DNA from 2 places in the Psychrobacillus syltrankelensis genome. Region 2 is predicted to be linked to the other one. Evidence: a T-box and tRNA genes for the amino acid it is inferred to sense, from the RefSeq annotation. Region 2 holds a T-box; the other holds one or more tRNA genes.
The links. The T-box of region 2 lies ahead of alaS (alanine--tRNA ligase). A T-box ahead of a tRNA ligase gene usually reads a tRNA of that ligase, here a tRNA-Ala.
Positions count from the first base shown of each region.

Region 1: it has a tRNA-Ala gene. The T-box ahead of alaS (alanine--tRNA ligase) is inferred to sense a tRNA for this amino acid. The anticodon was not compared.

Region 1 covers NZ_CM144227.1:3,498,801-3,505,123, reverse strand. The annotation lists rRNA gene ACTSKG_RS17150 (23S ribosomal RNA) at 1-1,789, opposite strand, end outside; tRNA gene ACTSKG_RS17145 (tRNA-Ala) at 2,038-2,113, opposite strand; tRNA gene ACTSKG_RS17140 (tRNA-Ile) at 2,129-2,205, opposite strand; rRNA gene ACTSKG_RS17135 (16S ribosomal RNA) at 2,304-3,857, opposite strand; gene ACTSKG_RS17130 (nucleotidyltransferase-like protein) at 4,324-5,187, opposite strand; gene ACTSKG_RS17125 (YgzB family protein) at 5,320-5,664, shown strand; gene perR (peroxide-responsive transcriptional repressor PerR) at 5,842-6,285, opposite strand.
Region 2 covers NZ_CM144227.1:341,570-347,892, forward strand. The annotation lists gene recD2 (SF1B family DNA helicase RecD2) at 1-2,348, shown strand, start outside; T-box leader at 2,385-2,595, shown strand; gene alaS (alanine--tRNA ligase) at 2,645-5,278, shown strand; gene ACTSKG_RS01690 (IreB family regulatory phosphoprotein) at 5,436-5,702, shown strand; gene ruvX (Holliday junction resolvase RuvX) at 5,705-6,124, shown strand; gene ACTSKG_RS01700 (DUF1292 domain-containing protein) at 6,136-6,323, shown strand, end outside.

The sequences.
Region 1 (6,323 bases), 760 kb from region 2:
ATTCACTGCGGCTCTTCTAGGCTATACACCCAAAAGAGCACCCCTTCTCCCGAAGTTACGGGGTCATTTTGCCGAGTTCCTTAACGAGAGTTCTCTCGCTCACCTTAGGATTCTCTCCTCGACTACCTGTGTCGGTTTGCGGTACGGGCACCTATCACCTCGCTAGAGGCTTTTCTTGGCAGTGTGAAATCAGGAACTTCGGACTAAGTCCTCGCCATCACAGCTCAATGTTACAGAGTGCGGATTTGCCTACACTCACACCTTACTGCTTGGACGTGCATAACCAACAGCACGCTTACCCTATCCTTCTGCGTCCCCCATTACTCAAACGGTGGTTTGGTGGTACAGGAATATCAACCTGTTGTCCATCGTCTACGCCTATCGGCCTCGACTTAGGTCCCGACTAACCCTGAGCGGACGAGCCTTCCTCAGGAAACCTTAGTCATACGGTGGATGGGATTCTCACCCATCTTTCGCTACTCATACCGGCATTCTCACTTCTAAGCGCTCCACCAGTCCTTCCGGTCTGACTTCAACGCCCTTAGAACGCTCTCCTACCACTGATACCATAGGTATCAATCCACAGCTTCGGTGATTTGTTTAGCCCCGATACATTTTCGGCGCAGCGTCACTCGACCAGTGAGCTATTACGCACTCTTTAAATGATGGCTGCTTCTAAGCCAACATCCTGGTTGTCTAAGCAACGCCACATCCTTTTCCACTTAACAAATACTTTGGGACCTTAGCTGGTGGTCTGGGCTGTTTCCCTCTTGACTACGGATCTTATCACTCGCAGTCTGACTCCCAAACATAAATCATTGGCATTCGGAGTTTGTCTGAATTCGGTAACCCGGGATGGGCCCCTAGTCCAAACAGTGCTCTACCTCCAAGATTCTAACGTTTGAGGCTAGCCCTAAAGCTATTTCGGAGAGAACCAGCTATCTCCAGGTTCGATTGGAATTTCTCCGCTACCCACACCTCATCCCCGCACTTTTCAACGTGCGTGGGTTCGGACCTCCAGTAAGTGTTACCTTACCTTCATCCTGGACATGGGTAGATCACCTGGTTTCGGGTCTACGACCACATACTCATTCGCCCTATTCAGACTCGCTTTCGCTGCGGCTCCGTCTTCTCAACTTAACCTTGCATGTAATCGTAACTCGCCGGTTCATTCTACAAAAGGCACGCCATCACCCATTAACGGGCTCTGACTACTTGTAGGCACACGGTTTCAGGATCTATTTCACTCCCCTTCCGGGGTGCTTTTCACCTTTCCCTCACGGTACTGGTTCACTATCGGTCACTAGGTAGTATTTAGCCTTGGGAGATGGTCCTCCCAGATTCCGACGGAATTTCACGTGTTCCGCCGTACTCAGGATACACTCAAGAGAGAATGAACTTTTGACTACGGGGCTTTTACCCTATCCTGCGGACCTTTCCAGATCGCTTCGTCTAGCTCATTCCTTTGTAACTCTATATAGAGTGTCCTACAACCCCAAGAGGCAAGCCTCTTGGTTTGGGCTCTTCCCGTTTCGCTCGCCGCTACTCAGGGAATCGATTTTTCTTTCTCTTCCTCCAGGTACTTAGATGTTTCAGTTCCCTGGGTTTGCCACAGATGCGCTATGTATTCACGCAAATGTACTGCTCCATTACGAACAGTGGGTTTCCCCATTCGGAAATCTCCGGATCAAAGCTCACTTACAGCTCCCCGAAGCATATCGGTGTTAGTGCCGTCCTTCTTCGGCTCCTAGTGCCAAGGCATTCACCGTGCGCCCTTATTAACTTAACCATTTTGACTTCCAATACACATCGTACTTCTTCGTCAACTTCGCTCACTCGCATGCTCACGTACGTAAGTACGCTCCGCTGCTCCTTCGCTCGTTTCCTCGAATTACTTGTGTCTTGAAACCCAACAAAAAAGTTAGTAAATAATTACTACACAAAAAATAATCACTAATGTGATTACAAATTGAATTTCTTGAATTTGTTTCTTTCAATGTCGTTTTATCCAGTTTTCAAAGAACAAGTAAAAAGTTTTGGTGGAGCCTAGCGGGATCGAACCGCTGACCTCCTGCGTGCAAGGCAGGCGCTCTCCCAGCTGAGCTAAGGCCCCGAAACTTAAAAGGTATGGTGGGCCTAAATGGACTCGAACCATCGACCTCACGCTTATCAGGCGTGCGCTCTAACCAGCTGAGCTATAGGCCCTCTTAGAATTCCCATATATATGTATATATGAACATTCAAAACTGAACTGCAAAACGTTAAGATACAGATAAAAATCTGTATTCCGATATTATCCTTAGAAAGGAGGTGATCCAGCCGCACCTTCCGATACGGCTACCTTGTTACGACTTCACCCCAATCATCTGTCCCACCTTCGGCGGCTGGCTCCCGTAAGGGTTACCCCACCGACTTCGGGTGTTACAAACTCTCGTGGTGTGACGGGCGGTGTGTACAAGGCCCGGGAACGTATTCACCGTGGCATGCTGATCCACGATTACTAGCGATTCCGGCTTCATGTAGGCGAGTTGCAGCCTACAATCCGAACTGAGAACGGTTTTATGGGATTAGCTCACCCTCGCGGGGTTGCGACCCTCTGTACCGTCCATTGTAGCACGTGTGTAGCCCAGGTCATAAGGGGCATGATGATTTGACGTCATCCCCACCTTCCTCCGGTTTATCACCGGCAGTCACCTTAGAGTGCCCAACTGAATGCTGGCAACTAAGATCAAGGGTTGCGCTCGTTGCGGGACTTAACCCAACATCTCACGACACGAGCTGACGACAACCATGCACCACCTGTCACCGCTGTCCCCGAAGGGAAAGATCTATCTCTAGAACGGTCAGCGGGATGTCAAGACCTGGTAAGGTTCTTCGCGTTGCTTCGAATTAAACCACATGCTCCACCGCTTGTGCGGGCCCCGTCAATTCCTTTGAGTTTCAGTCTTGCGACCGTACTCCCCAGGCGGAGTGCTTAATGCGTTAGCTGCAGCACTAAGGGGCGGAAACCCCCTAACACTTAGCACTCATCGTTTACGGCGTGGACTACCAGGGTATCTAATCCTGTTTGCTCCCCACGCTTTCGCGCCTCAGCGTCAGTTACAGACCAGAAAGCCGCCTTCGCCACTGGTGTTCCTCCAAATCTCTACGCATTTCACCGCTACACTTGGAATTCCGCTTTCCTCTTCTGTACTCAAGTCCCCCAGTTTCCAATGACCTTCCACGGTTGAGCCGTGGGATTTCACATCAGACTTAAAGGACCGCCTGCGCGCGCTTTACGCCCAATAATTCCGGACAACGCTTGCCACCTACGTATTACCGCGGCTGCTGGCACGTAGTTAGCCGTGGCTTTCTAATGAGGTACCGTCAAGGCACGAGCAGTTACTCTCGTACTTGTTCTTCCCTCACAACAGAGTTTTACGATCCGAAAACCTTCTTCACTCACGCGGCATTGCTCCATCAGACTTTCGTCCATTGTGGAAGATTCCCTACTGCTGCCTCCCGTAGGAGTCTGGGCCGTGTCTCAGTCCCAGTGTGGCCGATCACCCTCTCAGGTCGGCTACGCATCGTCGCCTTGGTGAGCCGTTACCTCACCAACTAGCTAATGCGCCGCGGGCCCATCCTGTAGTGACAGCGAGATGCCGTCTTTTAACATTTCCACATGTGAGGAAATGGATTATTCGGTATTAGCCCCGGTTTCCCGGAGTTATCCCAATCTACAGGGCAGGTTGCCCACGTGTTACTCACCCGTCCGCCGCTAAATCAGAAGAAGCAAGCTTCTTCGTCATTCGCTCGACTTGCATGTATTAGGCATGCCGCCAGCGTTCGTCCTGAGCCAGGATCAAACTCTCCATAAAAGTTGATTCGCGATACGCCGCACATTGCTTTTGTCAGCTGCGCTCGTTCGGTCGGTCACGTACGTTAGTACGCTTCCTCCCTCTCTCACTTGCTTCCTCGCACTGCACAACGTCTCGAGAATCAACAAAATAGAACTAGTTTAAAAGCTCATTTTGTTTTGCTGGCATCATCATTAAATGATGTCATTTTTGTTTTGCTATCAAACTAACAAAGTTAGTCTTTCAAGCTGTATGTCTTAACGTTTTGCATGTTCAGTTTTCAATGTTCATTTTTGTTGTGTCGTTTTTTGCGACTTCTCTAATTTATCATCTTTCAACCGATGAGTCAAGAAGTTTTTCAAAAAACTTTTTCGTCAATATTTTTGTAACGTTTTTGACGACGCTTATTATAATACAATGGATTCTATAATATTGTCAACAAAAAAAACGAACAAATTTATTGCCCGCTTTTTTCATCTTTATTAGATTACTTTACTTTATAGAATCTATGCATGATTTCATTGCTTTTAGTAGGTCGTTTTTCGATAAATATAAGTCCTCTATCTACTAAAAATTCAATAAAAACTTCTAGATCTACTGAGTAATTTTTAAGTTCTTCTTGCTCGTGAATCTCTTGGATTGTCCAAAATTCTTTCAAGTCAAGTACTTCTAATATATGTTGTGAGCCTTCTTTTATTCTAGAATGAATTAAAAATTCACTTGCTAGAAATAAAAGTTCTAATCTCTTTTCTAGAGTTTCTTCACTAGAAATAAGCTCATCATATAATTTATAAATAGATGGATCTAATTGTTTTACTTGTTTCCAAACCATAACTTCAGGATGCATTCCATGTTCGAAGACCGCTAAGCGTGCTAAATGATGGAGAGACTCTACTATATGATTATACGCATCTAAATAATTCAGCTGTTCGAAAAACAATTTTGCTTCTAAATATCTTCTACTTAGTTTAGCAAACTCAATCCCCATTCTCGCTTTTCTTCCCTGAATCGGAAATTCATCTAACTCTCTCTTTAAATTTTCTATAAACTCATTTCGATCAAAAACTACCCGTCCATTAATTAACCAATCTACTAACTTAGGGTTAGTTCCTAGCAATAACCATTTTCTTAACTGTTTCTCTGTAATCACATGCATCGCTGCTTTTTTATCGTTAAACGTATAATGTTTTGTGAAAATAGGTTGATCGGCGTCCTTAGTCAATATAAATAAAATGGAATCAAACGTATCTGTAATCGGACTAACTTCTTCACGTTTTTCTACAAAAATAATTCCTAATGTATTTACTTCACTTGCTCTTTCTTGATAAATGGGTCTCAATAATGTTTCCAAAATGGCGCCTCCTTTATTTCATATTATAAGTTTTTCGACAACTATTTTGTATCTCCTTCTATATAATAGTTCAATTTCTTATTTTAAACTAAAAATATGATATAGTGTATGTAGAAATTAGGAGGATGAAAAATGAAACCATATAAAAACAAAATAAATCGAATACGTTCATTTGCACTTGGTCTCGTATTCTTCGGATTCATCATTATGTACGGTGCAATAATTTTTAAAGAGCATCCAGTACTTGTTGCTATCTTCATGATACTCGGTGTAGTATCTATCATAGCTAGTACCGCTGTTTATGGTTGGATTGGTTTACTATCTACTAAAGCTGTTCAAGTTGTTTGTCCAAACTGTGGGAAGCATACAAAAGTATTAGGTAGAGTAGATATGTGTATGTATTGCAAAGAACCATTAACGCTAGATCCAAACCTTGAAGGACAAGAATTCGATCAATCTTTAAATAGAAAGAGATAATATGAACATCTTGCTTTTAGCAAGATGTTTATATTTTTAAGGATTACACAATTTAAAGTAGTTGTAACTTTTAATAGAAAGATTTTGATTACAACTATAATTAATTATTCAGATGCTAAATTTCTATAATCCCTGAGTAAACATAAAAACCGAGCGTAGGCAAAACGCTCGGTTTTTCTATTGAACAGTTGTTGCCTGCTCTTTACAAGTAGGACATACACCGTATATTTCCATTCTATGAGAACTAACGTCGAAGCCAGTTAAGTGGGAAGCTAAGTGCTCTACTTCATCTAAACCTGGATAATGAAAATCAACAATTTTACCGCAAGAATTACAAATCATATGATAATGATCGTTTGTAGCGAAATCAAATCTACTAGAAGAGTCACCGTATGTTAGCTCTTTAACTAGTCCTGCTTCTCTAAAAACACGTAAGTTATTATATACTGTTGCAACACTCATACTAGGAAACTTACTTTCAAGTGCTTTATATATATCGTCCGCAGTGGGATGTGACATGGATTGAATAATAAATTCCAATATCGCATGGCGCTGAGGTGTTATTCGTACACCAGTTGACTTTAATGTATCTAAAGCATCTTTTAAATGTACTTCCGTCATCGCAATGCACCTCTCTTCATATTTATTATTAGTTTGTA
Region 2 (6,323 bases):
CCCAAAATTTATTTTCCATAATTAAACTAAAAATTAAATCCACCAATACAACCTATATAGAAAAAGAAATAATTGTAACTGGTTATTTCCCCCCTCTCGTATTAGAGGAATCTTATAAATTTACGGGCTTTGTCAAAAATCATCCTAAGTATGGTGTTCAATTTCAAGTGGAGACGTTTCAAAAAGAAGTTCCAGCTACCGAACAAGGAATAGTACTTTATTTATCAAGTGATATGTTCCCTGGAATAGGCAGAAAAACGGCAGAACAAATTGTGAAAAAACTGGGTCAAAATGCAATCAATAGAATTTTAGATGATCCTTCTGCCTTGGACATAATTCCTAAATTGGCAGAAGATAAAAAACAAACATTGAGAGCTGTCTTAGAGCAAAACCTAGGCCTAGAAAAAGTGATGATTCAGTTAAATGAATGGGGGTTCGGCCCACAAATAGCTATGAAAATATACCAAGCTTACCGAGAGGAAACGATTGATATATTGACAAAGAACCCATATCGACTTATCGAGGAAGTGGAAGGTGTGGGCTTTATTCGGGCAGATGAACTGGGCTATAAACTTGGCATTCAAGGAAATCACTCAGATCGTATTAAAGCTGCCATTTTTCACTTATTACAATCCGCGTCATTAAGTGAAGGTCATGTATTTTTATATGCGGAGCAATTACTTGAATCTGTTAAAAGATTATTAGAAAGTGCTCAAAGAGAAGAAATTACTTTCGAAGCGATAACGAAGTGCTGCATCGAGTTAGCTGAGGAAAGCCGAATTGTTGGGGAAGTGAATCGATTTTATATCCCTTCTCTCTATTTTTCTGAAGTAGGGATAAGTTCTAAAATCGAAACGTTACTGAATGAAAATGATACACATCATAAATTTCCCCTTGCTGAGATGAAAAAACATCTTGGGGGAATAGAAGAAAGATTGGGAGTACAATATGCTACAACACAAATTAAAGCGATAGAAACGGCTATAAATGCTAGCATGACCCTTTTAACAGGTGGACCAGGAACTGGGAAAACCACTGTCGTTAGAGGGATTGTTGAATTATATGCGGAACTTCATGGTCTTTCATTAGAGCCAAAAGAGTGGGCAAAAGATAAAAAGCCATTTCCTGTTGTTTTGGCTGCTCCCACGGGTAGAGCAGCAAAACGTCTAAGCGAATCAACTGGGTTGCCGGCAATGACAATCCACCGATTATTAGGATTTAACGGTCAGGAAGATGCTGAATCTGAAGGAAAAGAAATTGAGGGAAAACTAATAATTATTGACGAAACTTCTATGCTTGATACTTGGCTAGGACATCAATTATTAAAAGCCATCCCAAAAGATGCTCAAGTAATCTTTGTTGGCGACCAAGATCAATTACCTCCTGTCGGTCCGGGGCAAGTATTAAAAGACTTATTAGCTTCTAAAAGAATTCCGACTGTTGAATTAATTGATATTTATCGTCAAACAGAAGGTTCATCTATTATTGAACTAGCTCACCAAATGAAAAAAGGGACCGTTCCACTAACCTTGTTAGATAAGACAATGGATCGTTCATTTATTAAAGCTACTACAGAACAAATTCCTAAAGTTGTAGAACAAGTGTTGAAAAGTGCTTTAACAAAAGGGCATTCGATAAGAGATATTCAAGTACTCGCACCTATGTATAGAGGCCCAGCTGGAATAGATGCATTAAATAAAATGATTCAAGAAATGGTTAATCCAAATACAGATGGAAAAAGAAAAGAAATGGTATTTGGAGAAACGATTTATCGCATCGGAGACAAAGTTTTGCAACTTGTCAATCAGCCAGAAAGCAATGTTTTCAATGGAGATATGGGTGAAGTGGTCAGTATTTTCAAAGCTGCCGAAACGGTGGAGAAAAAAGAAATGCTTGTTATTTCATTTGATGGCAATGAAGTGACTTATGAAAAGAATGATTTGAATCAAATCACTTTAGCGTATTGTTGCTCCGTGCATAAATCGCAAGGTAGTGAATTCCAAACTGTCATTATGCCTGTTTCAAGAAGTTATATGAAAATGCTTCGAAGGAACTTATTATATACAGGAATCACAAGAGCAAAAAACTTTTTAATACTATGCGGGGACCCAGAAGTATTTAAGTTCGGAGTAGAGCGTACAGATGATTTGCAAAGACTTACAACGTTAAAAAATCGATTAACTGTAGGTGAAGAAGAGAAGGATGAGTTAGTTGAAACGAACGGAATAGTGGTAGAAGAGGTTATCAGTGAACCAACATTCTTATCTGCAGATAACTACCATAAAATTGATCCTTTAATAGGGATGATTGGTATTTCTCCATACGACTTCTTGGAGATGGATAATTGACATCGGGTCGATTGTTTTTTATAATCAAATGCATAGAGCAAAATGATGACAGAGAAAGTACACTTGTTACCTGAAAAAGAGAAGGATTCCTTGGCTGAAAGAATCTTCAGAATCTAACAAGTTGGAAAGCTACTCTTGAGTGCAGCTAATAACTGCCGTTTAGCCGCGTTAAGGTTACTTGAGAGACACAATGATTATTGTTGTGTAACTAGGGTGGTACCGCGAAAATATAGCTTTCGTCCCTTTTTTAGGGATGAAGGCTTTTTTTATTTTTATTTTACTAGGAGGAAAATTGAATGAAACAATTGACAGGTGCACAAATTAGACAAATGTATTTAGATTTTTTTATAGAAAAAGGACATGCACAAGAACCATCAGCTCCACTTGTACCAATTAATGATCCATCACTATTATGGATTAATAGTGGAGTTGCTACCTTAAAGAAATATTTTGATGGCAGAGTAATTCCTGAAAATCCACGTATTACAAATGCACAAAAGTCTATTCGGACTAATGACATTGAAAATGTAGGGAAGACCGCTAGACATCATACTTTTTTTGAAATGCTTGGAAACTTTTCGATTGGAGATTACTTCAAAAAAGAAGCTATTCATTTTGCTTGGGAATTCCTAACAGATGAAAAGTGGATGGCGTTCGAAGAGGAAAAACTATCGATAACGATTCATCCAGAAGATGAAGAAGCATATACTATTTGGAAGAATGAAATTGGAATTCCGGAAGAACGGATTATTCGATTGGAAGGGAATTTTTGGGATATAGGGGAAGGTCCTAGTGGGCCAAACTCTGAAATATTTTATGATCGAGGAGAATCATATGGTAATGATTTAAATGATCCTGAGCTATATCCAGGAGGGGAAAATGAAAGGTATCTGGAAATTTGGAATTTAGTATTTTCACAATTCAACCATAACCCAGATCACACGTATACCCCACTTCCAAAGCAGAATATTGATACAGGTATGGGATTAGAACGAATGGCTTGTGTTGTTCAAGATGTTCCAACGAATTTTGATACAGATTTATTTATCCCAATTATTTGTCAAACAGAAGAAGTTTCAGGTAAATCATATAATACAGAAGTTGCATATGACGTTGCATTTAAAGTTATTGCAGACCATATCCGTACTGTTGCATTCGCTATTGGAGATGGTGCACTTCCATCAAATGAAGGTAGAGGGTATGTGCTAAGAAGATTGCTTCGTCGTGCTGTTCGTTTTGCAAAACAATTAGGAGTAGACAAGCCATTCCTATATGAATTAGTTCCAGTTGTTGGTGAAATCATGAAGGATTTCTACCCTGAAGTAAAAGAAAAACAAGACTTTATAATGCGAGTAATTAAAACAGAAGAAGAACGTTTTCATGAAACACTTCATGACGGACTAACAATTTTGGAAAAAGTAATAGAGGAACAACGTGCAAAAGGAGAAACCTACATTCCAGGTACGACAACATTTACGCTATATGACACATACGGATTCCCGATTGAACTTACAGAAGAGTATGCAGAAGAAGCAAACATGACTGTCGATCAAGATGGTTTTAAGAAAGAAATGGAAGCTCAGCGTAATCGTGCACGTGCTGCTCGCCAAAATGTAGACTCCATGCAAGTACAGTCTGAGGTTTATAGTAATATTAATGATGAGAGTGAATTTGTTGGATATGATACATTATCGGTTACAACAACAATTACCACTATTATTAAAGGTGAAGCAATTGCTAAATCTGCAAATGAAGGGGAAGAAATTCAACTAATACTTTCTAAAACTCCATTCTATGCAGAAAGTGGTGGTCAAATAGCTGACCATGGAACAATAGAAAATGATACATTTAGAGGATTTGTAAAAGACGTTAAAAAGGCTCCAAATGGGCAAAATTTACACACTGTTATTGTTGAATCTGGCGAAGTAACAACTGGATCAGAAGTTATAGCGAAGGTTGATCGTGTATTACGTGATCAGACGGTGAAAAATCACTCTGCAACACATTTGTTACACCAAGCATTAAAAGACATTTTAGGAGTTCATGTAAACCAGGCCGGTTCTTATGTAGGACCAGACCGCTTACGTTTTGACTTTTCGCATTTTGGACAAGTAACAAAAGAAGAGCTGGAGCAAGTTGAACGAATAGTAAACGAAAAAGTTTGGGAAAATACTCCTGTAGTAACTGGTTATCATAATATAGATGAAGCTAAAAGTATGGGGGCGATGGCCTTATTCGGTGAGAAATATGGAGATATCGTGCGAGTTGTACAAATGGGGCAATTTTCACTTGAATTGTGCGGTGGTGTACATGTAAAAAATACATCTGAAATTGGTTTCTTCAAAATTCTCTCAGAAAGTGGTATTGGAGCTGGAACAAGAAGAATAGAGGCTGTAACAGGCAAAGAAGCATTTGAGGTCGTAAAAGAAGAAGAGCATACATTAATCGAAGCTTCAAACCTTTTGAAATCTCAACCGAAAGATTTAGTAACAAAAGTAGCCCAGACGTTGAACGAACTAAAGAATGCACAAAGAGAGAATGAATCACTTTCTGCTAAAATTGCAAACAATCAAGCTGCGTCTGTTCTGTCTTCTGCTCAAATAATTAACGGAATTACCGTACTATCAGTGAAAGTTGATGCAAAAGATAATAATCAACTACGTCAGATGATGGATGATTTAAAAGAAAAATTAGATAAAGCTGTTATTGTTTTAGGGGCAATTGACGGTGAAAAAGTAATGATTTCTACTGGAGTTACAAAAGATATAGTTGGTGGAAACTATCACGCTGGAAATATCGTAAAACTTGTAGCTGAACAATGTGGAGGAAAAGGCGGAGGAAGACCTGATTTCGCAATGGCTGGGGCAAAAGATGGAAGTAAGTTGGAAGCTGCTTTAAATTCGGTATATGATTATATTAAATCTGTGTAGTTCGAAACATTGTTGTTTTTCTAAAGGAAACTTTTGCAAAGTTGAGTTATAATAGAATTTTAAACAAAGGGTATATTTGATACTATTTCCAATTTCGGTTATACTGTAGATTAGATATGTAAAACTGCCTACTAAAACTGAAAGCGAGGTGCTGATCATGAGTTCATTCGATAAAACGATGAAATTTAACTTCCCAGAAGAGTCTATGGAACAGGAAGTAAAACATGTGATGCTACAAGTTCACTCTGCACTGGAAGAAAAAGGATATAATTCAATTAATCAAATTGTAGGCTATCTACTATCTGGTGATCCAGCTTATATTCCTCGCCATCAAGATGCACGTAATATGATTCGTAAATTAGAACGTGACGAAATTTTGGAAGAATTAGTGAAGTTCTATATTAAAAAAAATAATGAGGCTTAAGCATGCGGATAATGGGTTTAGACGTTGGTTCCAAAACAGTAGGAGTAGCTATTAGTGATGCCCTAGGTTGGACAGCGCAAGGTATTGAAACAATAAAAATTGACGAAGCAAATCTGGAATTTGGTTTTGATCGTATTGATCAACTAGTCAAAGAACATACCGTGACAGAATTTGTTGTTGGTTTACCAAAAAATATGAACAATAGTATAGGTCCACGTGCTGAAGCATCGGAAAATTATGCTAAAATGTTAACCGAAAAATTTCATTTTCCTGTTTCAATGTGGGATGAAAGATTGACAACGATGGCTGCAGAACGTATGTTAATAGATGCAGATGTTAGTCGTAAAAAACGGAAGCAAGTGATTGACAAGATGGCTGCAGTAATGATTTTACAAGGCTATCTGGATAGAAAAAATAGATGAGGTGACGTCAAATGGACCACGGACAAGAAAATATTACAGTTGTAGATGAAAATGGAAATGAACAACTATGTAACGTACTATTCACTTTCGAATCAGAAGAATTTGAAAAGTCATATGTTCTTTATTATCCGATCGGTGCTGAAGAAGATGAAAATGAAGAAATAGAAATTCATGCTTCTTCTTTCAGCCCTAATGAAAA